DNA from 4 places in the Streptomyces sp. UG1 genome. Region 3 is predicted to be linked to each of the others. Evidence: riboswitches for the same ligand, from Rfam matches in the RefSeq annotation. Region 3 holds a riboswitch; each other region holds the start of a gene.

The links. A riboswitch is a leader RNA that binds a small molecule or an ion and turns the genes downstream of it on or off. The one in region 3 is predicted to bind cobalamin.
Region 1: linked by a shared signal. The riboswitch ahead of ACP4J3_RS28335 (ABC transporter substrate-binding protein) and the one ahead of ACP4J3_RS18055 (cobalamin biosynthesis protein) in region 3 are both predicted to bind cobalamin.
Region 2: linked by a shared signal. The riboswitch ahead of ACP4J3_RS12570 (prenyltransferase/squalene oxidase repeat-containing protein) and the one ahead of ACP4J3_RS18055 (cobalamin biosynthesis protein) in region 3 are both predicted to bind cobalamin.
Region 4: linked by a shared signal. The riboswitch ahead of ACP4J3_RS40715 (ribonucleoside-diphosphate reductase subunit alpha) and the one ahead of ACP4J3_RS18055 (cobalamin biosynthesis protein) in region 3 are both predicted to bind cobalamin.

What each region holds. Positions count from the first base shown of each region.
Region 1 is NZ_JBNGGG010000027.1:53,492-60,512, reverse strand. It holds gene ACP4J3_RS28350 ((2Fe-2S) ferredoxin domain-containing protein) at 1-145, opposite strand, end outside; gene ACP4J3_RS28345 (ABC transporter ATP-binding protein) at 147-920, opposite strand; gene ACP4J3_RS28340 (FecCD family ABC transporter permease) at 917-1,930, opposite strand; gene ACP4J3_RS28335 (ABC transporter substrate-binding protein) at 1,927-2,958, opposite strand; cobalamin riboswitch at 3,015-3,202, opposite strand; gene ACP4J3_RS28330 (class I SAM-dependent methyltransferase) at 3,386-4,126, shown strand; gene ACP4J3_RS28325 (enoyl-CoA hydratase/isomerase family protein) at 4,187-5,245, opposite strand; gene ACP4J3_RS28320 (methylmalonyl-CoA mutase family protein) at 5,433-7,021, shown strand, end outside.
Region 2 is NZ_JBNGGG010000009.1:132,761-139,781, forward strand. It holds gene ACP4J3_RS12555 (ABC transporter ATP-binding protein) at 1-1,663, opposite strand, end outside; gene ACP4J3_RS12560 (energy-coupling factor transporter transmembrane component T) at 1,660-2,733, opposite strand; gene ACP4J3_RS12565 (SCO2322 family protein) at 2,733-3,383, opposite strand; gene ACP4J3_RS12570 (prenyltransferase/squalene oxidase repeat-containing protein) at 3,380-4,606, opposite strand; cobalamin riboswitch at 4,720-4,859, opposite strand; gene ACP4J3_RS12575 (phosphotransferase) at 4,925-5,410, shown strand; gene ACP4J3_RS12580 (RidA family protein) at 5,418-5,783, opposite strand; partial or broken gene ACP4J3_RS12585 (nuclear transport factor 2 family protein) at 5,832-6,290, opposite strand; gene ACP4J3_RS12590 (MBL fold metallo-hydrolase) at 6,299-7,021, opposite strand, start outside.
Region 3 is NZ_JBNGGG010000014.1:172,805-179,825, reverse strand. It holds gene ACP4J3_RS18080 (alpha/beta hydrolase) at 149-1,276, opposite strand; gene ACP4J3_RS18075 (class II aldolase/adducin family protein) at 1,502-2,191, opposite strand; gene ACP4J3_RS18070 (lysozyme) at 2,399-3,157, shown strand; gene ACP4J3_RS18065 (anion permease) at 3,311-4,555, shown strand; gene ACP4J3_RS18060 (hypothetical protein) at 4,614-4,835, shown strand; cobalamin riboswitch at 4,954-5,093, shown strand; gene ACP4J3_RS18055 (cobalamin biosynthesis protein) at 5,196-6,137, shown strand; gene ACP4J3_RS18050 (cobyric acid synthase) at 6,134-7,021, shown strand, end outside.
Region 4 is NZ_JBNGGG010000047.1:63,475-70,495, reverse strand. It holds gene ACP4J3_RS40725 (GlxA family transcriptional regulator) at 1-524, opposite strand, end outside; gene ACP4J3_RS40720 (ribonucleotide-diphosphate reductase subunit beta) at 736-1,749, opposite strand; gene ACP4J3_RS40715 (ribonucleoside-diphosphate reductase subunit alpha) at 1,749-4,106, opposite strand; cobalamin riboswitch at 4,231-4,371, opposite strand; gene ACP4J3_RS40710 (GNAT family N-acetyltransferase) at 4,424-4,930, opposite strand; gene mctP (monocarboxylate uptake permease MctP) at 5,003-6,613, opposite strand; gene ACP4J3_RS40700 (DUF3311 domain-containing protein) at 6,610-6,864, opposite strand; partial or broken gene ACP4J3_RS40695 (CstA-like transporter-associated (seleno)protein) at 6,913-7,021, opposite strand, start outside.

The DNA of each region.
Region 1 (7,021 bases), on a different contig from region 3:
AGTCGGAGATGCGCACCGGCGCGTGCTCGGCGAGGCGCGCGGTCTGCTGGGCGTGATCGACCCCGGGCACCTTCGGGGTCCCGCAGCAGCAGTCCCGGCAGACCACGATCCGGCTGGGTACGGGCTGTTCGGGCGGTGTCGGCACGTCAGCACCGCCCGGCCGGCCGAAGGTAGCGGATCACCGGGTGGCCGGGGTCGTCGGTGACCTCGGCGCGGACGCCGTAGACCTGCTCGATGAGGGTGGGGGTGAGGACCTCGGCCGGGGTGCCCTCGGCGACCGCGCGGCCGGCGTGCAGGACGAGCAGGCGGTCGCAGTACATCGCGGCGAGGTTGAGGTCGTGCAGGGCGATCACGGTGGTGACCGGGAGGGCCGCGACGAGGTCCAGCAGGTCGAGTTGGTGCTGGATGTCGAGGTGGTTGGTGGGTTCGTCGAGGAGGAGTTCGCGGGGTTCCTGGGCGAGCGCGCGGGCGATCTGGGCGCGCTGGCGTTCGCCTCCGGACAGGGTGTGCCAGGACTGGCCGGCCCGGTCGGTCAGTCCGGTGCGCTCCAGGGCCGCGCGGACCGCCTCGGCGTCGGCGGCCGTGGCCGGGGTCCAGGCGCGGCGGTGCGGGATGCGGCCCAGGGCGACGACGTCGCGGACGGTGAGTTCGGTCTGGGTGTGGGCGTCCTGCTCGACGGTGGCGACGCGCCGGGCGGCGGCACGGCGGCCGACGTCGCCGAGCGGGCGTCCGTCCAGGGTGACGACCCCGGCGGTGGGTGCGAGGACGCCGGCGAGGAGTCTGAGCAGCGTCGACTTTCCGGAGCCGTTGGGTCCGAGCAGGCCGACGGTCTCGCCGGGGCGCAGGGCGAGGGTGACGCCGTCGACAATGACCCGGCCGGCGACACGCCGTACGACACCCTGGGCCCGCAGGCTCGTCATGCCTTCCTCCGTCCCCGGTAGAGCACGGCCACGAACGCCGGTACGCCGATGAGGGACGTGACCACGCCCACCGGGACCTCCTGGGGGTCGAGGAGGGTGCGGGCGGCGGTGTCCACCCACACCAGGAACACGGCTCCGGTCAGCGCCGTGACCGGCAGCAGGCGGGCGTGGCCGGAGCCGGTCAGGGCGCGGGTGAGATGCGGCAGGACCAGGCCGACGAAGCCGATCGCGCCGGCGCTGCTCACCAGCGCGGCGGTGAGCAGCGCGGTTCCGCAGAGCAGCACCAGCCGAGTGCGGGCGACGCGGACGCCGAGCCCGGCTGCGGCGTCGTCACCGAAGGCGAAGGCGTCCAGGGTGCGGGCGTAGCCGAGGCAGACGGCGAGGACCAGGGCCAGGACGGCGGTGCACAGCAGCACCTGCCCCCAGTCGGCGCCGGTGAGCGAGCCCAGCAGCCAGAACAGCACGCCCCGGGTGGTCTCGGCGTCGGCGGAGGTCAGCACGATGAACGAGGTCAGTGCGGAGAAGAGCTGCATGGCCGCCACCCCGGACAGCACGACCCGGTCCGTGCTGCCGCCGAGGAGATGGCTGAGCAGCAGCACCATCGCGAAGGAGAGCAGCGCGCCGAGGAAGGCACCGGCCGACAGCGACACCGCTCCCCCGCCGACTCCCAGCACCACGACGGCGACGGCCCCCGTCGACGCGCCGGAGGACACCCCGAGCACGAACGGGTCGGCCAGCGGATTGCGCAGCAGCGACTGCATGACCGCCCCGCACACGGCAAGCCCGGCCCCGCACACGGCGGCGAGCAGGGTGCGCGGCATCCGCAGGTTCCACACGATGCCGTCCCGCAGGGGCGCCAACGCGCCCTCGCCGAGCCCGAGATGAGCGGCCACGGACGCCCACACGTCGGCCGTGGAGATGTCGGCCGGCCCGATCGTGACCGCGACGGCGACCGACGCGAGCAGCGCGGCCAGTCCGCCGCCGGTCAACACCAGGGTGCGCACGCTCACTTGGCGAGCCCGAAGTCGCGCAGCCCCGCGGCGACCTTCTCGATCCCCTCGACCGTGCGGATGGTCGGGTTCATCGCCTGCCCGCTGAGCAGCACGTACCGCTTCTCCTTCACGGCGGTCAGGTTGCGGGTGGCGGGGTTGGTCTCCAGGAAGCGGATCTTGGCGCGGGCGCTCTCGGCGGTCTGCTGCCTGCGCGTCAGGTCGCCGATCACGATGACGTCGGGGTCGCGGTCGGCGACGGTCTCCCATCCCACCTGGGGCCACTCGTCGTGGGTGTCGGAGAAGACGTTCTTCGCGCCGACCGCGCGGGTGATGGCGCCGGGCGCGCCGCAGCAGCCGGCGAGGTAGGGCGACTGGGAGTTGGCGAACCAGTACATGAGGGAGACATCGGGGGCGTGCAGCCCGTCGGTGGCCGCGCGCACCCGCTGCCTCAGCTCGGCGACGAGCTTCTCGCCGCGCTCGTCGACGCCGAAGGCACGGGCCAGGTCGCGGATCTCGCCGTACACGGCGTCGAGGGTGAGCGGCTCGCTGCGCGATCCGTCGCCGCCGCTGTCGTTGTCCTTGCCCGTCGAGCAGTCGGAGGGCGAGACGTACGTGGGCACGCCGAGCTTCTCGAACTGCTCGCGGGTGGCGACGCCGCCCTTGCCGAGGGTGGAGACGAACGAGGCGGTGACCAAGTCGGGTTCGGCGTCCAGGACCTTCTCGAAGGAGGGGTTGTCGTCGGCCAGCCGGGTCACGGCCGCGTTCGCCTTCTCCAGCCCCTTCATCACCGGGTCCGTCCAGGTCGCCGTGCCCGCCATGCGGTCGGCGAGGCCGAGGGAGAGCAGGATCTCGGTGGTGCCCTGGTTGAGGGAGACGACGCGCCGCGGGGCGGACTTCAGGGTGACCTTGTGGCCGCAGTTGTCGATCGTGCGGGGGTAGCCCGCGCCGGCGGGCTTCGCGGTGTCCGCGTCGGAGGCGCCGCCGCCGCATGCGGTGAGCAGCAGGGCGGACGCAAGGAGAAGTGCGGGGGTACGGAGCACGGGCATGCCTCGGGTGTCGGGGCTCGTACGCGGAGCCTGGCCTACGGACGTCCTCCCCGCCGGGCGGCGGTGAGGTGCCAGCAGGTCTTCGGACTCGGGTTCGTCCGGTCGGGGCCGCCTTCCCGGTCTCCCAGTGGCGTTGTGAACCTGCCGTGCCCCGCCCGTCCCCCTCACCGCTGCGCGTCAGTTCCGGATTCCCACCGGATTCCCTGGCCTCGGTTGTGGCTCGACTGGCCTGATGAGGCTACCAAGTCCGTATGGCCGCCCCACCCGCCTGTACGGGAACCCGGGGCGAGGTCCGGATCTTTGTGGCTTCTGCCAGTACGGCCCTGCGCCGAGGTGCGGGAAGACTGCCCGCCACAGGCCACGGTGTGTCCCGGGGCGCGGGGGCCGACGCCGAGGGCATCGACGATGCACACGGGAGGACGACGCGGTGAGCGTGCAGCAGTACGACGAGATCGGTGAGGCGTTCGAGGGCTTCAAGTCCCTGCCGCTGACGCGGTATGCGGAGGTGCCCGGCTTCCTGGCCATGGTCGGGGACGTGCGCGGCAAGGCGGTCCTCGACCTGGCCTCCGGCACCGGCTTCTACAGCAGGGAGTTCATGCGGCGCGGCGCCGCGGAGGTGTTCGGCGTCGACATCTCCCGGGAAATGGTGGCCGCGGCGCGCGAGTTGGAGGCGCGTGAGCCGCTCGGGGTGCGCTACGAGGTGGGGGATGTCACCGAACTGCGGCCGATGGACCGGCAGTTCGACATCGCACTGGGGGTGCAGTTGCTCAACTACGCCCAGGATGTCGCCGCCATGGAGCGGATGTGCCGCAACGTGCACCGCAGCCTGTTGCCCGGCGCCGAGTTCTTCGTGCTGGCCCAGTCCCCCGACTACCGCCCCGACCCGTCGTCGCTGGAGAAGTACGGCTTCCGCTGTGAGCCGACCGGCGAGGAAGCCGCGACCGGGCCGCGTTTCCGGGTCACGGCGCTGCTGGACCCGCCGGTCAGCATCATCAGCGCCGCCCCGCGCCGCGAGGTCTACGAAGCGTCCCTGCGGGCGGCCGGATTCAGCGAGGTGACCTGGGTCCCGCTGGAGGTGTCCGAGGCCGGCCTGCGCGAGTACGGCGCCGACTTCTGGGCGGACTTCCGCGCCAACCCGCCACTGGAGATGCTGCGCTGCCGCGCCTGACGGCCGTCCGGGCCGGCGATCAGCCGCTCCGAGTCCGTCATTTCCTCCATCTCCTCACGGTCAGCCGGCGACGGCGAGCCCCAGTTCGCGCTCGCCGAGTGACGCGAAGAAGCGCTCCACGTCGGCTTCCGTGACCTCGGGGAGGGTGGCCGGCGACCAGCGCGGGGCGCGGTCCTTGTCGATGATCTGGGCGCGGACCCCCTCCACCAGGTCGGGGCAGGCCAGCGCCGCGCAGGAGACGCGGAACTCCTGGTCCAGGACCCGCTCCAGCGCGCCGAGCCGGCGGGCGCGGCGCAGCGCGGCCAGCGTGACCTTGAGGGCGGTCGGCGACTTGGCGAGCAGGGTCTCGGCGGCCTCCTTGGCGGCCGGGTCACCGCAGGTGAACAGCCGATCGACGATGGCCTCTACGGTGTCGGCGGCGTAGCACGCGTCGATCCAGTCGCGCCACTCGGCCAGTTCGCCCGGGGGCGGGGAATGCCGCGCATGCCGGGCGAGCGCGTCCCGTACGGGCGATTCGGCGAGGTCGGCGACCAGGTCGCCGAGCGCGGCGGACGGCACGTAGTGGTCGGCGAGCCCGCACAGCATGGCGTCCCGGGCCCCGATCTGCGCCCCGGTGAGGGCGAGATGGGTGCCCAGTTCGCCCGGCGCGAGGCCGAGCAGATGGGTGCCGCCGACGTCCGGGACGAAGCCGATGCCGGTCTCGGGCATGGCGATCCGGGACCGCTCGGTGACCACGCGGAACGCGCCGTGCGCGGAGAGGCCGACGCCGCCGCCCATCACGATGCCGTCCATGAGGGCGACGTACGGCTTGGGGTAGCGGGCGATCCGGGCGTTGAGGCGGTACTCGTCGCGCCAGAACGCGGCCGCGGCGGTGCCGTCGCCGTCGCGCGCGTCGTCGTGGATGGCGCGGATGTCGCCGCCCGCACACAGGCCGCGTTCGCCCGCGCCGGTGATCACGACGGTCTCGACGGCCGGGTCGTGCTCCCAGGCGGTGAGGGCCTCGTCGATGCGGCGGACCATCGCGTGGGTGAGGGCGTTGAGGGCCCTCGGCCGGTTGAGGATGATGCGGCCCGCCCGGCCGGTGGTGTGCAGCAGGACCGGCTCTTCGGCGGCGCTCATGATCTCGTTGGCCCCTTCCAGGTCACGGACGATCTTCCCGGCACCGTTATATAGTTGGACGTCCTAGTAAATCCACCGCCGAGGGTGCCACACTACGACCCGGAGACCCAGGTCACAGTGCGGAAGAGGGAAAGGTCACAGCCGTGCCCACTGCTGCTCCTTTGACGATCTGACCTAGCATCCGAGCATGACGGTCCTGCCTGACGACGGGCTCTCGCTGGCCGCCGAGTTCCCTGACGCAACCCATGAGCAGTGGCAACACCTGGTGGCAGGTGTGCTGCGCAAGTCGGGCAAGGACGTCTCGGGTACGGCCGCCGAGGACGCCCTGTCCACTGCGTTGGAGGACGGGCTTCGCACCCGCCCCCTGTACACCGCGCGCGACACCGCGCCCGACCCCGGTCTGCCCGGGTTCGCCCCGTTCGTCCGCGGCTCTCGCGCCGAGGGCAACACGGCCGGCGGCTGGGATGTGCGCCAGCGGCACACGGCGCTCACCGACGGCGTGGTGCTCGCGGACCTGGAGAACGGCGTCACCTCGCTGTGGCTGGTCCTCGGCCAGGGCGGCATCCCGGTGCCGGACCTCCGCCGCGCCCTGGACGGCGTCTACCTCGACCTGGCCCCCGTCGTCCTCGACGCGGGCGGCGACGTGGAGCCCGCCGCGCGCGAGCTGCTGCGGCTGTACGAGGAGCGCGGCGTCGCCAAGGAGGCGGCGCGCGGCAACCTCGGCGCCGACCCGCTCGGCCTTCAGGCCCGTACCGGAGAGTCCTCGCAGTTCGCTCCTGTCGCCTCGCTGGCGCGGCTGTGTGCCGAGGAATACCCGGGGCTGCGGGCGCTGACCGTGGACGCGCTGCCGTACCACGAGGCCGGTGGCTCGGCCGCCCAGGAGCTGGGCGCCTCGCTGGCGACCGGTGTCGCCTATCTGCGCCAGCTGACCGAGGCGGGGCTGCCGGTCGAACAGGCCTGTGCGCAACTGGAGTTCCGCTACGCGGCCACCGCCGACCAGTTCCTGACCGTCGCCAAGCTGCGGGCCGCGCGCAAGCTGTGGGCGCGGGTCACCGAGGTGTGCGGGGCGCCGAGCGCCCAGGTGCAGCACGCCGTCACCTCGCCGGTGATGATGACGCGCCGGGACCCGTGGGTGAACATGCTGCGCACGACGGTCGCCACGCTGGCCGCCGGGGTCGGCGGCGCCGACTCCGTGACGGTGCTGCCCTTCGACCACGCGCTCGGCCTGCCGGACGCGTTCGCGCGGCGCATCGCCCGCAACACCTCGACGATCCTCATCGAGGAGTCGCACCTCGCCCGCGTGATCGACCCGGCGGGCGGCTCCTGGTACGTGGAGCGGCTGACGGACGAACTGGCCCACGCGGGCTGGGAGTTCTTCCAGCGGATCGAGCGGATCGGCGGTCAGGCAGCAGCATTGCGCTCCGGACGCCTCGGCCAGGACCTGGCCAACACCTGGGAGGCGCGCACCGGCAAGCTCGCCAAGCGGCGCGAACCCGTCACCGGCGTCAGCGAGTTCCCGCACCTCGCCGAGCAGCCCGTGGAGCGCGAGCCCGCGCCCGAGGCCCCGTCCGGCGGCCTGCCCCGCGTCCGCCGCGACGAGGCGTACGAGGCCCTGCGCGCCCGCTCCGACGCCCACCTGGCCGCGACCGGCTCCCGGCCCCGGATCTTCCTGGCCGCCCTCGGCCCGGCCGCCGCCCACACCGCGCGCCTCACCTTCGCCTCGAACCTCTTCCAGGCGGGCGGCATCGAGCCCGTCACCGAGGGCACCTTCGAGGA
Region 2 (7,021 bases), on a different contig from region 3:
CGCGTACCTGCGCGACCGTGAGCCACCGCTGCGGGGCCAGGATCTTGGTGACCTGCGGAGCGAAGGACGGGGAGGAGACGACCACGTCCGCGGTCGGGCCGTCGGCGATCACCTCGCCCTCCGCGAGAAGGATCACACGATCCGCCAGCTCGGCCGCCAGCTCCACGTCGTGCGTGGCCAGGACGATGGCGTGGCCCCGCGCCGCGAGGTCGCGCAACAGCGTCACCAGGCGGGCCTTCGCCGCGTAGTCCAGGCCCCGGGTCGGTTCGTCGAGCAGGAGCAGCGGAGGGTCGGCCGTCAGGACGACGGCCAGTGCGAGCGTCAGGCGCTGGCCCTCGGAGAGGTCGCGGGGGTGTGTGTCGTCCGCCACGCCTGGGAGGAGTTCGGAGACCAGGGCTCGGCAGGTGCCGGGTGCTGCGGCTGCGTCGGTGTCGGCGGTCGTGCATTCGGCGGCGACCGTGTCGGCGTAGAGGAGGTCGCGGGGTTCCTGGGGCACGAGACCGGCTCTGCCGACGGTGACCGAACCTGCGGACGGTTTGATGAGGCCGACCAGGGTGTTGAGCAGGGTGGACTTTCCGGCGCCGTTGCGGCCCATCAGGGCGATTGTTTCGCCGGGGGTGAGGGTGAGGTTGATGTGGTTGAGGGCTCGGATGTTGCCGCGGGTGATGGTGAGTTCGTGTACTTCGGCTGCGTGGGGGGTTTGGGGGGTGGGGGTGCGCCTGCGTTGGAACCAGCGGCGGGGGGTGGGTTCGCCAAATGGCTCGGGGGGTGCGGATTGGTGGCGGGTGCGGGTTTGTTGTGGCTGGTCGCGCAGTTCCCCGCGCCCCTTGAGGGCGCCACTGTGCCGTTCGTTGAGTTGTTGACGTAGGTCTGCCGCCTGTCGTCGGGCGTCTCGGACCGTCAGGGGCAACGGGGTCCAGCCCGCCAAGCGGCCCAGGTCCACCACCGGGGGATACACCGGGGATACGGCCATGATCTCCGCCGGCGTGCCGAGGATCGGGGCCTCGCCCGGTGCGGGCAGGAGGGCGATCTGGTCGGCGTACTGGACCACTCGTTCCAGGCGGTGTTCGGCCAGCAGGACCGTCGTGCCGAGGTCGTGGACCAGGCGTTGGAGGACTGCCAGGACCTCCTCCGCGGCGGGTGGGTCCAGGGCCGAGGTGGGCTCGTCCAGGACCAGGACGGCGGGGTGCGGGGTGAGGACCGAGCCGATCGCCACGCGCTGCTGCTGGCCGCCGGAGAGGGTGGCGATGGGGCGGTCGCGGAGGTCGGTGAGGCCGAGGAGGTCCAGGGTCTCCTCGACTCGGCGGCGCATGACGTCGGGGGCCAGTCCCAGCGACTCCATGCCGTAGGCGAGTTCGTCCTCGACCGTGTCGGTCACGAAGTGGGACAGGGGGTCCTGGCCCACCGTGCCGACCACGTCGGCGAGTTCGCGGGGCTTGTGGGTGCGGGTGTCGCGGCCGGCCACCGTGACGCGGCCGCGCAGGGTGCCGCCGGTGAAGTGCGGGACGAGGCCGCTCACCGCGCCGAGGACGGTGGACTTGCCGACACCCGACGGGCCGACGAGGAGGACGAGTTCGCCTTCCGGGACCTCGAAGTCCACGCCCCGGACGGCGGGTTCGGCGGCACCGTCGTACGTCACGGAGACGTTCTCGAAGCGGATCACGACGTCTCCTTGAGGGGCGCTGGGCTGATGAAGGCCGGGAGCAGGCCGATCAGGACGGCTGCCGCGGGCCACAGGGGGAGGGCGGGCGCTTCCAGGGGGACCACGCCGGGGTGCAGGGCCGCCGGGTCGCGGTCGGCGGCGAGGGTCAGCAGGGCCGCGACCGCCGCGCCGGAACCGGCGACCAGCCAGGCGCGGGCGTCCCAGCGGTCCGGGCGGTAACGGGTGCGCAGGGTGCGGCGACCGCCCAGGCGGAGGCCCGCCAGGGCGGCGGCGAGTCCGGCGAGGAGGACGGGCAGGCCGTACGTCCCGCCCTCGGCGGTCAGCAGGCCGTACGTTCCGGCGCAGACGCCCAGCAGGCCGCCGAGGGTGAGCGCGGTCGTCGTACGGCGGACCCGGGGCGGGACGTCGGCGGTACGGCCGTAGCCGCGCGCGTCCATCGCGGCGGCCAGGGCGACCGAGCGCTCCAACGCGCCCTCCAGGACCGGCAGTCCCACGTGCAGCAAGCCCCGGATGCCGGTGTCGGGGCGGCCACGGAGGCGGCGGGCGGCGCGCAGGCGCTGGACGTCGGCGATGAGATGAGGGGCGTAGGTGAGGGCCACGACCACCGCCACGCCCAGCTCGTAGAGGGCGCCGGGCAGGGACTTGAGGAGGCGGGTGGGGTTGGCGAGGGAGTTCGCCGCGCCCACGCAGATGAGCAGGGCCGCCAGCCGCAGGCCGTCGTAGAGGGCGAAGACGAGCGTCTCGACGGTGACCCTGCCGCCCAGACGGAGGCCCTGCGCCCAGTCGGGGAGGGGGATTTCGGGCAGGGTGACGATCACGTGGGTGCCGGGGAGGGGGGAGCCCAGGGCCACGGCGAAGACCAGGCGGATGAGGAGGACGGCGAGCGCGAGCTTGACGAACGCGGTGTAGGAGCGGGCCCACGGGGCGTCCGGGCGGCACGTCGCCACGACGTACGCCGAGGTGGCGATCAGGAGGGTGAGCAGGAGAGGGTTGGTGGTGCGGGTGGCCGCGGTGCCGAGGGCCAGGGCCCACAGCCACCAGGCGCCGGGGTGGAGTTGCGCCCCGGCCATTACGGTCGCCGCCGCCTTGCCTGCCAGATCGCTGCCGCTGCCAGAACGGCCACGGCGGCGATGCCCGCGACGAGGCCCAGCCAGGTGCTGCCGTCGCCGGAGTCGACCTCGGCGCTGTCACTGGTCGGCGCCGGCTCGCGGGCGTCGTCGTCCGACACCTGCTCGCCGCAGCCCTTCCGCGGATAGCCGGCGATCGCGCACAGCAGGGCGTCGGTGTCGTAGCGCAGCGGCTTGGCGACCGCGGCCAGGACCTCCGCCGTCGTCGCGTCGGGGGCCACCCGGGCGCAGGCCGTGCGGCGGGCCGGGGGCGTCTCGCCCGACGGGGCGTCGGCCGGCGTACCGAAGTCGAGGACGAGGGCGACCCGCTTCGTGCCGTCCTGCGCGGGTGTCCGGGCGCAGATCACCGCGAACTCGGCCGCGCCCCTCGGCTGCGCCGCGTCCTTGGAGTCCGCGCTCACCGCGAAGCGGAAGCCCTGCACGTCGCCGTCGGAGGGGCGGGCGGTGGCGGGGCCCTGGGTGGCGTAGATCCAGGTGTCGCCCTTGCGCTCCCAGAAGGACCAGTAGCGGTAGCCGGCGGCCTGGGCGGCCTGGGCCGCGCCGGTCAGGAGGACCAGCGCGGCGAGGAGAAGAGCGACAACGCGGCGGATCACTGCCGTCCGCCCTTGTTGCGGCCGCTCAGCAGGAAGCCGATGCCGATGCCGACGACCAGGAAGACACCGATGTACCACCAGGCGCCGAAGGGGTTGTCCCCGTCGTCCGTCTTCTCCCCCTTCTCCTCCTGGCCGGCTGCCTTCTGGGGTGCCGGGCCGGTCGCGTTGAGCTGCTTGACGAGATCCACGCCCCCGAAGTCGCGCGGGTCGGTGCCGGTGGCGTGGGCGGCGAAGATGAGCTGGGCGTAGGCGGCCGGGCCGCTCTGCTCGGCCCACTTGGCGGAGTTCTGCTCCAGCCAGCGCAGCGGCTTTTGGGCGGCGCCGGCACCGGACCGGGCGGCGAGCGCGACGACCGCGTCGGCCGTGTTGCCGTAGTCGGGCTGGTCCTCGGCGCCGGGGAGGGCGGACTTGAGGTGGCCGTCCTCGGCGAGGGCCCGGGTGAGGTAGGCGGCGCCGTTGGCCGCGGCCTGCTGCGGGGTCCGGTCGCCGCCGTCGGCGCAGGTCGCGTCGGAGGCGGTGGTGCCGGGGCGCACCACGAGCCCCTTGCCGAGCGCACCGAGGATCCCGGCGGCCGTGGCGTCGGCGTTGGCGACCAGGGTGCCCTTCTTGTCCGGCTGGAAGGCGAAGGCGCCGGCGCCGTCACCCGTGCACGGCAGGGCGAGTTCGACCAGGGCGTCGTACGGAGACCGCCCGCCCTTCACGACGCCTGCCGGCTTCTCACCCACGGCGGCGAGCGCGCCGATCACGACCGACGTCGAGTTGGTGTCGCTGGCCCCGACCGCCGCGTACCCCCACCCCCCGTCCTTGTTCTGCACGGACTTCAGCCAGGACACCGCCTTGCCGGTCGCGGCGTCGTGCCCACCGAGTGCGGCGAGTGCCTGTACGGCGGCGGCGGTGCTGTTGGTGTCGACGGGGGTCTTGGCGCCGCAGTCGGCGTCGGCGTCGGCGCGGTAGGGCGCGAAGGCGCCGTTCGCGCACTGCTGCCCCAGCAGCCAGTCCACCGCCCCCTTCGCCGGCCGCACGCCCACCGTGTCCTGCGCGAGCAGCGCGAGGGACTGCCGCCAGACGCCGTCGTAGGTCGGGTCGGTGCCGCCGTACAGCTCGGCGGGGTACGCCCGGGACGGCGACGTGGAAGGGGACTCGTCGGCGGCCGCGGCCGGCGCGGCCGCGCCGATCACGACGGCGACGGCGGCCAGGACCGCGGCGCTGCGGCGGACGTACATGATCGGCGGGTGCCCTTCCCTAAGGGGAACCGGGCAGCACAGGGAGGACCCCCGGCGGCTCGGCTCCGTATACCTCGACGGTGCCGTGCTCCGGCCGGCTGCCGGGCACGTGAGCCGGTCACTGCCCGTACGCGGAGATCCGGCTCACCGGCCTTCGACGACCGGTTCACGGTTGCGGGTCAGCGCCGGATTTGCACCGGCTTTCCCCCGTACGGGTGTGATGACGACGCCGACACTCTACCCGCCCGTAACCGGGACCCCGAGGGCCGCCTGTGCGGGCCGGGGTACGGTCCTCGCACGACGGAGGGGGCGGGGTCGGTGGGGCGACTGCTGGGGACGGGGCGCACGGCCGACGTGTACGAGATCGACGAGGCATGGGTGCTGCGGCGGAACCGGGAGGGCTACGGGGACGCGCTCGCCGAGGGCGCGGTGATGGCCCACGCACGCGCCCACGGCTATCCGGCGCCCCGGGTACGACTGGCCGACTCCTCGCGGACCGAGCTGGTGATGGAGCGGCTGCCGGGGCCGACGATGCTCGGGGCGCTGACCGGGGGGACACTGGGCCCGGACGAGGCGGGCGGCATCCTCGCTCACCTGATCCTCGCCCAGGCCGCCGTCGTCGCCGAGCCCGTCGCCGAAGCCGCCCGCTCCATCCTGACGTCCCTGCTCGCCGACCCTTCCGACCTCACGGAGGCCGGCCTCACCGAGGCCCTGCGCCGGCGCGCGGTCAATCCGACGATGACGCCGCGCGAGATCGAACTACTCGGTGACACAGAGGCGTTGATCCGTACGCTCATGCGCTGATGGCCCGTCAGGCGACGACGGCCACCGCGTCCACTTCGACCAGCACACCCTCCCGCACCAGCCGAGCCACAACCGTCGTACGGGCCGGAAGGGTAGGGCAGTCCGTGAAGAACTCCCGGTAGACGCGGTTGAACTCGGCGAAGTGGGTCCGGTCGGAGAGATAGCAGGTGCAGCGTGCGATCGACCGCCGGTCGCCGCCCGCCGCCGCGACGACGGCCTCGACGTTGGCGAGCACCTGTCGTGCCTGTGCCCCGAAGTCGCCCGGCATGGCACCGGTCGCCGGATCCAGCGGTCCCTGGCCGGACGTGAACAGCAGGGGCCCGCTGCGCACACCCTGCGAGAGCGGCGGCTCGCTGCCGTCGGGGAAGCGGATGAAGGGGGCGCGGTCGGTGTGGACGACGTCGAGGGCGCCGCGGCCCTGTCGTGGGGTGGGGCCGCCGAACGGGAGGTGGAGGGTCCGGGAGGTGAGCAGCCACTGGTCGGACACGCGGCGGAACGTGTCCTCGTAGTGGCCGACCTGGACCGGCGGGGCGGCCGGCACCATGCCGCCCGTCCAGCCTTCGACGCGGTACGTGGTGAAGTACGACGTCGCCTCGGCCGTGTCCTCCGACGTCACCGTGACCCGGATGTTGGACATGACCCGCCGCGAGAGCTTGTCCGCCGGCCGTGCGCCGAAGTACGCCCGCAGCGCCGCCCGTCCCTCCGAGCGGCGCCCGTCCCCCGGAGCAGGCCACTCCCACCAGCCGTCCTCGGTGAACAGCTCGGCGACGGAGGCCGGTTCGCCGAGGTCGAGGCGGTGGACGAAGTCGAGGATGACGCGCTCGCAGGCGCGTTCGGCGAGGAGTCGGTCCAACGGGGCCAAGGCGTTCGGCGTGTTCATGGTGACTGTTATACGGTCACGTACGTCACCGGCTCACTCCCCGCCACCGCCTCCGCCCGCCCCAGCTTCACCAGCCGTCGCAGGTGGGCCTCGGCCTCCGAGACCGCGATGTTCCGTGACCCGTAAGGGATCTGCTCCCAGGGCCGGTTCCACTCCATGCGCTCGGCGAGCTGCCAGGGGGTGAGGGGCTCGGACAGCAACGCCAGCAGTCCGGTGAGCCGTTCCTCGTGGTGGGCCAGCAACTGCCGTACGCGGGACGGGGCGTCGGTGAAGGGGTGCTGGTGGGCCGGGAGGATCTCGGCGGGGGTGAGACCGCCGACGCGTTCGAGGGAGGCGAGGTAGTCACCGAGCGGGTCGGTGACCGTCGCGTCGTCGGGGTCCTCGTACAGGCCGATGTGCGGGGTGATCTCGGGGAGTAGGTGGTCGCCGGAGAACAGGCGGCCGTGGCCGGGCAGTTGGGCCGGGTGGTCCTCCTCCAGGTGCAGGCAGACATGGCCGGGTGTGTGACCCGGGGTCCAGATCGCGCGCAGGCGGCGGCCGGGGAGGTCGAGGAGTTCGCCGGGGACGATCTCGCGGTCGGGGAGGGCGGGGGAGAGGCCGGGGAGTGTGCGGGGCCGGCCCGCCCGCAGGGGCGCGATGTGCTCCTCGGGGGCGCCGGCCGCGGCGAGCTTGGCCGCCATGTACGTGAACCAGCGCTCGGGGCGGGTTCCGCGCGCCCTGCGCACGATCGA
Region 3 (7,021 bases):
GGTCCGAAAACCCAAACGGAATGTCACGAGGGGCGACGGGGATGGCCAACGCACGGGGTTCTGCGAGCGGCTGGGGGCCGATAACAGGCCAGTGGTACGGCCTTAAACGGAATCTGTGGGACCGGTCCGTGCGGGGGTGCCGCCGGGGTCACATGAGCGGAGTCATGAAGCGCCGCAGGGATTCTTCATAGGAGGCGGGGTCGGCGTTCCACATGGCCGCGTGAGGGGCGTTCTCGACCGTCTGGAGGGTCACCAGGTGGGGGTGGGCGTCGGCCAGGCGGCGCGACAGGTGCCATGGGGCGACCCTGTCCTCGGGCCCGTGGAAGATCAGGGTCGGCACCGCGAGCTGGTCCACGGCGTCGCCGTCGGCGGCACGATCTGCGCTCAGCCCGGTGCGGCCCTGTGCCGCGCGGACCGCGAGCGGCAGCAGCGCGCTCGGCGTGTGCCGGGCCGAGGCGAGGGCGCGCAGGGTGGTCTCCCAACTGAGGACCGGGGAGTCGAGGACGAGTCCGGAGACGCGGTCCCGCAGCCCCGAGCGCGCGGCGGCACGCAGCGCCATCGTCGCGCCGGTGGACCAGCCGAGCAGAACGAGCTGCCCGGCGCCGTGGCGCACGGCGTAGCGCATCGCCGCGTCCAGGTCCCGCCACTCGGTCTCGCCGAGATGGTTCAGCCCGTCCGGCGGGCGGGGCGCGCCGAGGTCGCCGCGATAGGCCAGGGCGAGGACCGGGAAGTGCCGGCCGCTGAGGAACTCCATGACGTTCATGGCCTGTTCGCGGGTGGTGCCGAGCCCGTGCACCGCGATGACCCAGGTGTCCCGCGCACCGGGTACGAACCACGCGGGCAGGGAGCCGAGTTCGCCCGGGACGTCGACGTCGGCGTGGTCGAGGCCGAGGGCTGCGCTCGGGTCGCCGACGTGGACGTTCGGGGTGAGCCAGACGCTGTCGCCGGGCTGCAGGGTGCCGTGGGTGACGCGTTCGAGCCGCCGTACGACGGTGTCGGCGGAGTGCTTCGCCGCGGCGAGCACGGGGCCGACGACGGCGTGCGAGCCGTCGCCGGACAGCCCGTACGTGCCGGGGCGCAGCGAGGCGAGGTCGCGGGTGAGCGCGACCTGCCCGGCGGCCGTGGCGTGCACGGTCAGCCGGGGTTCGGTGGGCAGGGGCCTGCCCGGGGGCGCCGTCAGCGCGGCCCCACTGGCGAACCGCCCGGCGGCGACGCTGGCAGCGCCGGCGGCCAGAGCCACGGTGACGGCAGCGGCCGTCGCTTTGACAGTGCGCACGAACCCAGTGTCCGGGCGGAGGCGGGGAGGGGCCAGTGGGAGCCCGACTTGGAGTGAGGCACGCAGCCCACCCCCACCGCCGGTTTGCAGCTCCGACGCGCCCCGCCGGACGGACTGAAAGATGCGCGCCCGGGACCCTCCGCGCGGCCCCGACCCACAACGCACCCGCAGACGCCACGCCCCCCCCACACACACCCCGCACAGGCCGCCGCAGGCATCCCCGGCTCAACCCCCGGAGGGCCCCCGCTGCCCATACCCCCGCAACCGCTCCCCCACCTCGGCCACCTGCCCCTCCGACAACAACGACGGCGCCAGCCCCGGAACCGACGAGGCCGTCAGCCACACCCGGCACATCCATTCCAGTTGGGCCGTACGGTCATACGCCTGGTCCAGCGTCGCGCCGCAGGCCATCGTGCCGTGGTTCTGCAGGAGGCAGGCGGTGCGGTCGGTGAGGGCCCGGAGCATGTTCTCGGCCAACTCCTGGGTGCCGTACGTCGCATAGGGAGCCACACGAACCGGTCCCCCCAGCGCCGCGGCCATGTAGTGGATCAACGGAAGCTCGGTCACCAGCGTCGAGACGGCCGTCGCATGCACCGCATGGGTGTGGACCACCGCACCCGCGTCCGTGGCGCGGTAGATCGCCAGATGCATCGGCAGTTCGCTGGTCGGCACCAGCGCCCCCAGCACCTGCCGCCCGTCCAGATCGACCCCGGTCACATCCTCCGCCGACAACCGGTCGTACGGCACTCCCGACGGCGTGACCAGCACCGTCTCCCCGACCCGCACCGACACATTGCCCGACGTCCCGACGACCAGCCCGTCCGCCACCGTCCGCCGCGCTGTCGCCACCAGCGTCTCCCACGCCTCCGCCTCCTCGGGCCGTACGCCCCGCTGATCCCGCTGCTGCTCACCCATGCGGCGATCCTGCCAGCCAGGCCCCGGACACCGCGTCAAGTCACCGCCGGGGCGGCGCACTTTAGAGGGGAAGACCGGCGTCCGGAAGGGCACACACAGGGACATATCACCCTCGCCCCACCCTTGGCCTGAGAACGATCGGCATTCAACGATCTTCCAGTACTCTCTGGGAGATTTGTCGTGCACGTCGCCATTCCGGGGGGAAATATGGCTCGTGATCGCAAACCGTCCCGTCACCGCTCCCGTCACCGCTCCCGCCTCGTAGCGATATCCGTGGCGGCCCTCACCCTCAGCGGAACCGCCCTCGCCGAGATCCCGGCCGCGGCCGCGAGCAAGCCCAAGGGCCACGACGTCTCCTCGCACCAGAAGGACGTCAACTGGCAGAGCTCGAAGGCGAAGGGCGCCAAGTTCGTCTACGTCAAGGCGACCGAGTCCCACACCTACCGCAACCCTTACTTCGGCCGGCAGTACAACGGCTCCCGCAACGCGGGCCTGGTCCGCGGCGCGTACCACTTCGCCGTGCCGAACAAGTCGTCGGGCAGGACCCAGGCCGCGTTCTTCGTACGCAACGGCGGCGGCTGGCGGTCGGACGGCTGGACCCTGCCGCCCGCCCTCGACATCGAGTACAACCCGTACAGCAAGCACAAGTGCTACGGGCTGAGCAAGGCGAAGATGGTCAACTGGATCCAGTCCTTCAGCGACGAGGTGAAACGACTGACCGGCCGCCGCCCGGTGATCTACACCACCACCCACTGGTGGAACACCTGCACCGGCACCAGCCGCGCCTTCGCCTCCAACCACGCCCTGTGGATAGCCCGCTACAACTCCTCGACCGCGGGCACGATGCCGGCCGGATGGCGGTTCTGGACCTTCTGGCAGTACGACAACGGCGGCAGCCTGCCGGGTGACCAAAATCTCTTCAACGGCTCCATGGCCCAGTTGAGGAAGTTCGCCCGGGGCTACTAGCCGGGCGACGCTTGGGCCGTACACCGACCGGCGGACCGAAGGTCTCCCCTTCCGGCACCCCAGGACACCGTGCGGCCCCCCTCAGTTCACCTTTCGTTCACCCAGGTTACCTACGTTCGTCCGGCCAATGACCTCGAACGATTGCCTGGGTAAATGGAAAACTTCTCGCTGATCCTCGCGATTGTGGTCGTGACCGCACTCGCGTTCGATTTCACGAACGGTTTCCACGACACCGCCAACGCGATGGCCACCACCATCTCGACCGGTGCGCTCAAGCCCAAGGTCGCGGTGGCCATGTCCGCCGTACTGAACCTTGTCGGCGCCTTCCTCTCCGTGGAGGTCGCCAACACGATCTCCAAAGGTCTCGTCGACGAGACCGGCATCCGTCCCGAGGTCATCTTCGCCGCGTTGGTCGGTGCGATCCTCTGGAATCTGCTCACCTGGCTGGTGGGCCTGCCCTCCAGTTCCTCGCACGCCCTGATGGGCGGTCTGATCGGCGCCACCATCGCCTCGGCCGGCATCGGCGCGGTCCACGGCGACGTGCTGGTCACCAAGGTGCTGATCCCGGCGATCGCCGCCCCGCTGGTCGCGGGCATCGCCGCGCTGCTCGCCACGCGCCTGACGTACACCTTCGGCAAGAAGGCCGACGGCAAGGCCGCCGCCAAGGGCTACCGCAGCGGCCAGATCGCCTCCGCCGGCCTGGTGTCCCTCGCGCACGGCACCAACGACGCGCAGAAGACGATGGGCGTCATCACCCTCGCCCTGGTCGCCGGCGGCGCCGTCGCCCCCGACTCCGACCCGCCCATGTGGGTCATCCTCTCCGCGGGCCTGGCCATCGCGCTCGGCACCTACCTCGGCGGCTGGCGCATCATCCGCACCATGGGCAAGGGCCTGACCGACCTCCAGCCGCAGCAGGGCTTCGCCGCCCAGACCAGCGCCGCCACGGTCATCCTGGCCTCCTCCCACCTCGGCTTCTCCCTGTCCACCACGCACTCCGTCTCCGGTTCGGTGATGGGCGCCGGCCTCGGCCGCAAGGGCGGCGTCGTCCGCTGGTCCACGGCCACCCGGATGTTCGTCGCCTGGGGCCTGACCCTCCCGGCCGCCGCCCTGGTCGCCGCGCTCGCGGAGTACGTGACGGGCCTCGGAAGCTGGGGCACGGCCGTGGTCGCCGTCTTCCTGATCGCCTCCAGCGCCGCGATCTGGAAGGTCTCCCGCCGCGAGGTCGTCGACCACACCAACGTCAACGAGAGCGAGGAGTCGCCCGGCGTGGTCACCACCGCCATCGCCGCCGTGACCCCGCCCCCGGCGGTCCCCGCGAACGCGGCGGCCGAGGAACTGGCGACCACGATCCCGGCCGCGTCGACCACCGAGTCGGCGCCGTCCCAGGCCACGGTCTGACCCGCCCGGTCACTCCCCTCACTCAGGCTCACTCGGACTTACTCAGGAAAGAAGAACCATGAAGATCGACTGGGCGGCCCTCGGCTCCGTCTTCGGCGTCAGCCTCGTGGTCACGGTGGCCCTGGTGGGCCTGTTCACCCTCGGCATCGCGGGCCTGTCCCGCCAGGAGAAGGCCTCGGCCCAGGGCGGCTCGGCCGCCCTCGCGGTCACCGGCGCGTACACGTGCTTCGCGGCGTGCGCGGCGGCGGTGGCGTACGGGATCTATCTGATCGTGGCCTGAACCACACCACACGCACCACCTGAAGCACCCGAGGTGCGGGACGGACAACCGTCCCGCACCTCACTGCTGTGTGGGCCTTCGCACACTCTCCCGTCGCAGGTCAACGGCAAGTTGACGCCCGTTCCAACGCCGTGGTGGACTTCCGGGGCCAAGTACGGCGGCAGGAGAGGAAGCCGGTGAGAATCCGGCGCGGTCCCGCCACTGTCACCGGGGTAGTAAGCCCCGGGAGCCAGGAACTCTCACCGCCGGTCTCGTCGAACCAGGGCGTGGACACCCTGAGTGAGGACACAACGCGATGCTCGCCTGCCGCTCGACACGCAACTGCGGACCCACGTCTGACCTCACGGTCGGCTGACCCCGATGCGAGCCGATCGCGTTTTCGCGTACGGCGCCGCCGCCGGGCTCCTCGGCGATCTGCTGCTCGGCGATCCACGCCGGGGGCATCCGGTCGCCGCGTTCGGCCGGGCCGCCGGTGCCGTCGAGAAGGTGTTGTGGCGCGACGACCGCGCGTGGGGTGTGATGCACACCGCCGTGTGCGCCGGTGGCGCCGTCGCCGCCGGGGCGCTCGCCGCGCGTGTCGTACGTACGTCTCCCGCCGCTGCCGTCGCGCTGACCGGCGCCGCCACCTGGGCCGTCGTCGGCGGGACTTCACTCGCCCGGGAGGCGCGGGTCATCGGACGGGCCCTGGAGGCGGGGGACGTCGAGGCGGCGCGGGCGCGGCTGCCGCATCTGTGCGGGCGGGATCCGCAGGCGCTGGACGCGGACGGGATCGCGCGCGCGGTCGTGGAGTCCGTGGCCGAGAACACCTCCGACGCGGTGGTGGGGGCGCTCGTGTGGGGGGCCGTCGGCGGGGTGCCGGGACTCCTCGGGTTCCGGGCCGTGAACACGCTCGACGCCATGGTCGGGCACAAGTCGCCCAAGTACCGGCGCTACGGCTGGGCTTCGGCCCGGCTCGACGACCTGGCCGGCTGGCCGGGGGCACGGCTGACCGCCGTACTCGCCGCCGTCGCCGGAAGTGATCCCCGTGGAGCGGTACGGGCCTGGCGTACCGATGCCGCCAAGCACCCGAGCCCCAACGCCGGGCCCGTCGAGGCCTCGTTCGCCGGGGCGCTCGGGGTCCGGCTCGGCGGGACGCTGTCCTACGGCGGGCGGGTCGAGCACCGGCCCGTGCTCAACGCATCCGGGCGGAGCGTCGGCACGGCCGACATCGAACGTGCCGTACGGCTGTCGCAGCGCGTCGGCTGGCTGGCGCTCGGCGTCTGTGTCGCCGCGCGCCGTGTCGCGAAGGGGCGTACGTCATGACGGGCGGTGGGCTGCTGGTCGCCGGGACCACCTCCGACGCCGGCAAGAGCGTCGTCACGGCCGGGATCTGCCGGTGGCTGGTGCGGCAGGGCGTGAAGGTCGCGCCGTTCAAGGCGCAGAACATGTCCCTCAACTCGTTCGTCACCCAAGAGGGTGCCGAGATCGGGCGGGCGCAGGCCATGCAGGCGCAGGCCTGCCGCGTCGAGCCGACCGCACTCATGAATCCCGTGCTGCTCAAGCCCGGTGGCGAGCAGAGCAGCCAGGTCGTGCTGCTCGGCAAGCCGGTCGGTGAGCTGAGCGCGCGCGGGTACCACGGCGGGCGGCAGCAGAAGCTGCTCGGCACCGTGCTCGACTGTCTTGCCGAACTCCGGGGCACGTATGACGCGGTGATCTGTGAGGGGGCGGGGAGTCCGGCCGAGATCAATCTGCGGCGCACCGACATCGTGAACATGGGGATCGCCCGCAATGCCGGGCTGCCCGTGCTGGTCGTGGGCGACATCGACCGCGGCGGTGTCTTCGCCTCCTTCTTCGGGACCGTCGCGCTGCTGTCGGAAGAGGACCAGAGGCTGATCGCCGGGTTCCTCGTCAACAAGTTCCGCGGCGACGTCTCGCTGCTCGAACCCGGCCTCGACATGCTCCACGGGCTCACCGGACGGCACACCTACGGCGTCCTGCCCTTCCGGCACGGGCTCGGGATCGACGAGGAGGACGGGCTGCGCGTTTCTTTGCGCGGGACGGTCCGGGAGTCGAACCTCGCCCCGCCCGTCGGCGAGGACGTACTGCGGGTCGCCGTCTGTGCCGTCCCCCTGATGTCCAACTTCACCGACGTGGACGCCCTCGCCGCCGAACCGGGCGTCGTCGTGCGGTTCGTGGACCGGCCGGAG
Region 4 (7,021 bases), on a different contig from region 3:
TGCCGCACGATGTGCAGACAGGCGTCGATGCCGGCGGCGGTGCCGGCGCTGGTGACCACCGGCCCCTCGTCGACGTACAGCACATCGGGCTCGACGACCGCCCGCGGGTGTTGGCGGGACAGTTCCCCGGCGTGCTTCCAGTGCACACTGCAGCGCCGCCCGTCGAGCAGCCCGGCCGCCCCCAGCACGAAGACGCCGGAGCACACGCTGAGCACCCGCGCACCCCGCTCGACGGCCCTGACCAGGGCGTCCAGCAGCTCGGGCGGATAGTCGCGGGTGACGAAGTCGTCCCCCGCCGGCACGGCGATCAGATCGGCCTCCTCCAGCCGCTCCAGGCCGTACGGTGTGGAGACGGACAGGCCGCCGACATGGGTGCCCAGCGTCGGTCCCTCCGCCGAGACGACGGCGAAATCGTAGGTGGGCAGCCCCTCGTCGCTGCGGTCGATGCCGAACACCTCGCACACGACGCCCAGTTCAAAGGGGTGCACGCCGTCGAGCAGGACGGCCGCCACGTTCTTCAGCATGCTGCCAGTGTGCCTCAGAAGTGGCAGTAAATCGAGGGTGTACGGCAGTCCTGCCACTGTCAGGAGTGTCCTGTCGGTATGAGACTTACGGCATGGACGCACTCCTCGAATACATGGCCGTAGTGGTTCTCTTTGTCCTCCTGGCGGGTCCGGCGCTCGTGGGACACCTTCACGAGCGCCGGATCGACCGCCAGCTGAGGGCGGCCGAGGCTCAGAAGTCCTCGTCCAGGTCGACGGTGCCCTCCACCGCCACCTGGTACGCCGACGGACGCCGCTCGAAGAAGTTGGTCAGCTCCTGAACGCCCTGCAGCTCCATGAAGCTGAAGGGGTTCTCGGAGCCGTACACCGGAGCGAAGCCGAGCCGCGTCAGACGCTGGTCGGCGACACACTCCAGGTACTGCCGCATCGAGTCGGTGTTCATGCCCGGGAGGCCGTCACCGCACAGGTCGCGCGCGAACTGCAGCTCGGCCTCGACGGCCTCCCTCAGCATGTCGGTGACCTGCTGCTGAAGCCGGTCGTCGAAGAGCTCCGGCTCCTCCTTGCGGACGGTGTCCACGACGTCGAACGCGAAGGACATGTGCATCGTCTCGTCGCGGAACACCCAGTTGGTGCCGGTGGCCAGACCGTGCAGCAGGCCCCGACTGCGGAACCAGTAGACGTAGGCGAAGGCGCCGTAGAAGAACAGGCCCTCGATGCACGCCGCGAAGCAGATCAGGTTGAGCAGGAAGCGACGCCGGTCGGCCTGGCTCTCCAGGCGCTCCAGCTTCTCGACCTCGTTGATCCACTTGAAGCAGAACTCGGCCTTCTCGCGGATGGAGGGGATGTTCTCCACGGCCGCGAAGGCGGCGGCGCGGTCCTCCGGGTCGGGGAGGTAGGTGTCCAGCAGCGTCAAGTAGAACTGGACGTGGACGGCCTCCTCGAAGAGCTGGCGCGAGAGATACAGGCGCGCCTCGGGGGAGTTGATGTGCTTGTACAGCGTCAGCACCAGGTTGTTGGCGACGATCGAGTCGCCCGTCGCGAAGAAGGCGACCAGCCGGCCGATGAGGTGCTGCTCGGCGGGGCTGAGCTTGGCGAGGTCGGCGACGTCCGAGTGGAGGTCGACCTCCTCGACGGTCCAGGTGTTCTTGATGGCGTCCCGGTAGCGCTCGTAGAAGTCGGGGTAGCGCATCGGGCGCAGAGTCAGCTCGAAGCCCGGGTCGAGCAGGTTCTGGTTACGGGTGGTCATTACTGGCAGGCCTCGCAGGACTCGGGGTTTTCCAGGGAGCAGGCGACGGCGTCTTCGGGGGCCGGCTGCTGTACGGGGATGGTGGCCTGGGCGGCGCGGGCGATGCGGGTCGCCGGGCGCGAGCGCAGGTAGTACGTCGTCTTCAGGCCCGATTTCCAGGCGTACGCGTACATCGAGGAGAGCTTGCCGATGGTCGGCGTCTCCATGAACAGGTTCAGGGACTGGGACTGGTCCAGGAACGGGGTCCGGGCGGCGGCCATGTCGATGAGCCCGCGCTGCGGGATCTCCCACGCCGTGCGGTACAGCGCCCGTACGTCCGCCGGGATCCAGGCGAAGTCCTGCACCGAGCCGCCCGACTCGCGCAGCGCCTCACGGGTGCGGTCGTCCCAGACGCCGAGCCGCTTCAGTTCGTCGACCAGGTAGGAGTTGACCTGGAGGAACTCACCGGAGAGCGTCTCGCGCTTGAACAGGTTGGACACCTGCGGCTCGATGCACTCGTACACGCCGGCGATCGACGCGATGGTGGCGGTGGGCGCGATGGCGAGCAGGAGGGAGTTGCGCATGCCGGTCGTGGCGATACGGCTGCGCAGCGCGGCCCAGCGCTCCGGCCAGGTGAGTTCGACGCCGTAGTGGTCGGGGTGCAGGACCCCCTTGGCGGTACGGGTCTTCTCCCAGGCCGGCAGCGGACCGCCCCGCTCGGCGAGGTCGGCCGAGGCCTCGTACGCGGCGAGCATGATGCGCTCGGCGATACGCGTGGAGAGGTCCTTGGCCTCCGGCGAGTCGAAGGGCAGCCGCAGCTTGAAGAAGACGTCCTGCAGCCCCATCGCGCCCAGGCCCACCGGCCGCCACTTGGCGTTCGACCGGCCCGCCTGCTCGGTCGGGTAGAAGTTGATGTCGACGACGCGGTCCAGGAAGGTGACGGCGGTGCGCACGGTGGCGTCGAGCCGCTCCCAGTCGATGTCGCCGGTCGCCGTGTCCACGAAGGTGCCGAGGTTGACCGACCCCAGGTTGCAGACCGCTGTCTCCCCGTCGTCGGTGACCTCCAGGATCTCCGTGCAGAGGTTGGAGGAGTGCACGACATGGCCCGGCAGCGCCGTCTGGTTGGCGGTGCGGTTGGCGGCGTCCTTGAAGGTCATCCAGCCGTTGCCGGTCTGCGCGAGGGTGCGCATCATGCGGCCGTAGAGGTCACGGGCCGGGATGGTCTTCTTCGCGAGCCCGGCGGCCTCCGCCTTGCGGTACGCCGCGTCGAACTCCTCGCCCCACAGATCGACCAGCTCGGGCACGTCGGAGGGGGAGAACAGGCTCCACACCTCATCGGCGTTGACCCGGCGCATGAACTCGTCCGGGACCCAGTGCGCGAGGTTCAGGTTGTGCGTACGGCGGGCGTCCTCACCGGTGTTGTCGCGCAGCTCCAGGAACTCCTCGATGTCGGAGTGCCAGGTCTCCAGGTAGACCGCGGCCGCGCCCTTGCGCCGGCCGCCCTGGTTCACGGCGGCGACCGAGGCGTCGAGGGTCTTCAGGAACGGGACGATGCCGTTGGAGTGCCCGTTGGTGCCGCGGATCAGCGAACCGCGGCTGCGGATGCGGGAGTACGCGATGCCGATGCCGCCGGCGTGCTTCGAGAGGCGGGCGACCTGGTGGTAGCGGTCGTAGATGGAGTCCAGCTCGTCGAGAGGGGAGTCGAGGAGGTAGCAGGACGACATCTGGGGGTGCCGGGTGCCGGAGTTGAACAGGGTGGGGGAGGAGGGGAGGTAGTCGAGGCGGCTCATGAGCCCGTAGAGCGCGGCGACTTCGTCCACGGAGCGGGGGGTGTCGTCCTCGGCGAGGCCCGCCGCGACGCGCAGCATGAAGTGCTGGGGCGTCTCGATGACCTTGCGGGTGTGGGGGTGGCGCAGGAGGTAGCGGCTGTGCAGGGTGCGCAGGCCGAAGTAGCCGAAGCGGTCGTCGCCCGCCGGGTCGATGAGCGCGTCCAGCCGGGCCGCGTGGACGCGCGCGAACTCGGCGGTCCGGTCGGCGATGAGGCCCTCCCGGTGCCCGACCGCGACCGACTCGGTGAAGGACGTCACGCCCTGCGAGGCGGCCTCGGCGGCGATGGAGATGGTCAGCAGCCGGGCGGCCAGCCTGCTGTAGGCGGGGTCCTCGGAGATGAGACCGGCGGCCGCCTCGGTGGCCAGCTCGCGCAGCTCCGTCTCGTCCGCGAGGGCGGACCGGCCGCGCAGCGCGGCGGCGGCGACCCGGCCGGCGTCGGCGTCGGGGAGGTCGGCGGTCAGCTCGGTGAGGGTCCGCAGCAAAGCGGTTCCCGGAGCGTCCTCGTTGGTCGGGACGGCTGAGGCCGGGTCTGCTGGCGCGATGGTCACGTGGGGGCTCTCCCTCGCTCGGCACGGGGGCCTTGCGGAGGGCAGGGGCAGCTCACGAGCGCACGCGGCGTCGCGTCCACCGGCCCATTCCACGAGGCCCGGACGTCAGGGCGCACCGGCCGGGTGGCCGGGCGCGCTGTCGGCAGGTCCTCGGACTGACTCCTGTGCACGGCGTTTTTCGGGAACGGACATGCACAAGTACACCGTTGCGGGACAGTTCCGGATTCGCACCGGATTCCCCTGCGGCGACAGCGAGGAAGAGCATACATCTTGTGCTCGCCCGCCACGCCACCCCCAGATGTTGTGTCGCGGTGGTTTCAGAGCGTCAACTCGTAGGTGAGGAGAGTGATGTCGTCCAGATGCGGGATCGGGTTCCAGTCCCGCTCGGGTGTGCGGACGAAGCCCATGCGTTCGTAGATGCGGTGAGCGCCGTGCATCGTGCGCTGGGTCGACAGCACGATCCGTACGCAGCCCTGCGTGGCCCGTGCACGGTCGACGCAGGCGCGTACGAGGGCCTCGCCGGCGCCCCGGCCCCGCGCGTCGTGCGCGACCGCGAGCATGCGGATCTCGGCCTCGCCGGGGGCGGCTATGTCGGCCATCGGGCCGCCGCTCGGCACGAAGGTCACGCCGCCCAGCAGCCGGCCGCTCTCGACGGCCACCAGCACCTCGGCGGCGGCCGCCCGCTTGGCCACGTCCCTCAGCTCGGCCAGGTATGCGTCACTCTCGCCGAAGTCGAGGAGGCCGTCCTGGAGGTAGGCCTGGGCGGTGATCTCGCCGAGCCTGTCGTATTCGCCGGGTTCCGCCTGCCGGATCGCGATGTCCATGCGGGCGAGTCTGCCGGACGGGTACGACAACGGGCCGCCGGATTCCTCCGGCGGCCCGTCGGCGTCAGGTGCTCAGTGGGACGATCCCGCGGTCGCCGGAGGCAGTTCCACCTGCACGCCCGGGTCGCCCGCGTCCGCCGTGTAGTCCTCCAGCCTGGTCTCGTCGACGCCCTCGGGCGCCTTCGCCGCCTTCAGGACGAAGGTCAGGACCACCGTCACCACCACGTTCAGCACGAACGCCGTCAGACCGATGTAGCCGATCTCACCGATGCCGGGGATCTCCGCCGAGGAGCCGCCGAAGTGCTTCTGCGTCGGGGAGGCGACCCCGTACGCGGCGACCGTGCCGTAGATCATGCCGACCGCCCAGCCGCCCAGCAGCGCCCAGCGGTGGAACCAGCGGGTGAACAGGCCGCCGACCAGGGCCGGGAAGGTCTGCAGGATCCAGATGCCGCCCAGGAGCTGGAAGTTGATGGCGACCGTCTTGTCCATCGCCAGGACGAAGACCAGCGCACCCACCTTCACCAGCAGGGAGACCAGCTTGGAGACCTTGGTCTCCTGCTCGGCCGTGGCGTCCGGCCTGATGAAGTCCTTGTAGATGTTGCGGGTGAAGAGATTTGCCGCCGCGATGGACATGATCGCCGCAGGCACCAGGGCGCCGATGCCGATCGCCGCGAAGGCCACGCCCGCGAACCAGTCGGGGAACATGTTCTCGAAGAGCTGGGGGATCGCCAACTGGGGGTTGGCGACGATGACTCCGGCCGCGATGGCCATGAAGCCGAGCAGCGCCAGCATGCCGAGCATCAGGGAGTACAGCGGCAGGATCGTCGTGTTGCGGCGGATCACTTCACGGCTGCGCGAGGACAGCGTCGCCGTGATCGAGTGGGGGTACATGAAGAGTGCCAGTGCCGACCCGAACGCCAGCGTGGCGTACCCCCAGTGCCCCGCCGCGGGCGGGATGAGCCCGCCCACACCGTTCTCCGTGTACTTCTTGTCCGCCGCGGCGAAGATCTCGTCGAACCCGCCCAGCTTGATCGGGATGTAGATGATCGCCACCGCGATGACGATGTAGATCAGCGTGTCCTTCACGAACGCGATCAGCGCGGGCGCGCGCAGCCCGGAGGAGTACGTGTACGCGGCCAGGACGCCGAAGGCGATGAGCAGCGGCAGGTCCTTGATGAACCAGTTGGTGTTCTCGCCGCCGCCGATGCCCATCACGTCCAGGACGGCCTGGATGCCGACGAGCTGGAGCGCGATGTACGGCATCGTCGCCAGGATGCCGGTGAGGGCCACCGCCAGCGACAGGCCCTTCGAGCCGAAGCGGCCGCGCACGAAGTCCGAGGTCGTCACATAGCCGTGCTTGTGGGAGACCGACCACAGGCGGGGCAGGAAGGTGAAGATCAGCGGGTAGATGAGGATCGTGTAGGGCACCGCGAAGAAGCCCGCCGCGCCGGCCGCGTAGATCGCCGCCGGGACCGCCACGAAGGTGTACGCCGTGTACAGGTCGCCGCCGAGCAGGAACCAGGTGACCCAGGTGCCGAACGACCGGCCGCCCAGGCCCCATTCGTCCAGGGTGTTCTCGTTGGCGGCCTTGCGCCAGCGCGCGGCCAGGAAGCCCATGACCGTGACGAGCAGGAAGAAGAAGATGAAGACGGCGAGTGCGACGCCGTTCACGCCGTCCTTCACTTGCCACCTCCACGTCGTGCGCGCTGGTCACGCTGCCACAGTTTGTACGCGATCATCGTCAGCGCGGTGGAGATGAGCACCCACAGCATCTGGTACCAGTAGAAGAACGGAATGCTGGCGAACTCCGGATCGGGCTTGGCGTACGAACCGACCCACAGCATCGCCACGAAGGGCGCGACGAGACAGAGCGCGATGACGACCCGTACGGGCGTCACCACCGGCCCTCTGTTCGCTTCTGATGCATCTGACATCTGACGGCTCCGTCCCCTCACTGATCGCCACAGAAACGCGCAGGCAATCTAGGTGACGGTGCACCGACAGCGGAAGACCCTGTCCGCATACCGGATGTGGAGGAATGGTGTGTACGGCGGCCGCGGGTCGTTCTCCTGACGGTCGGTCCGCATCCGC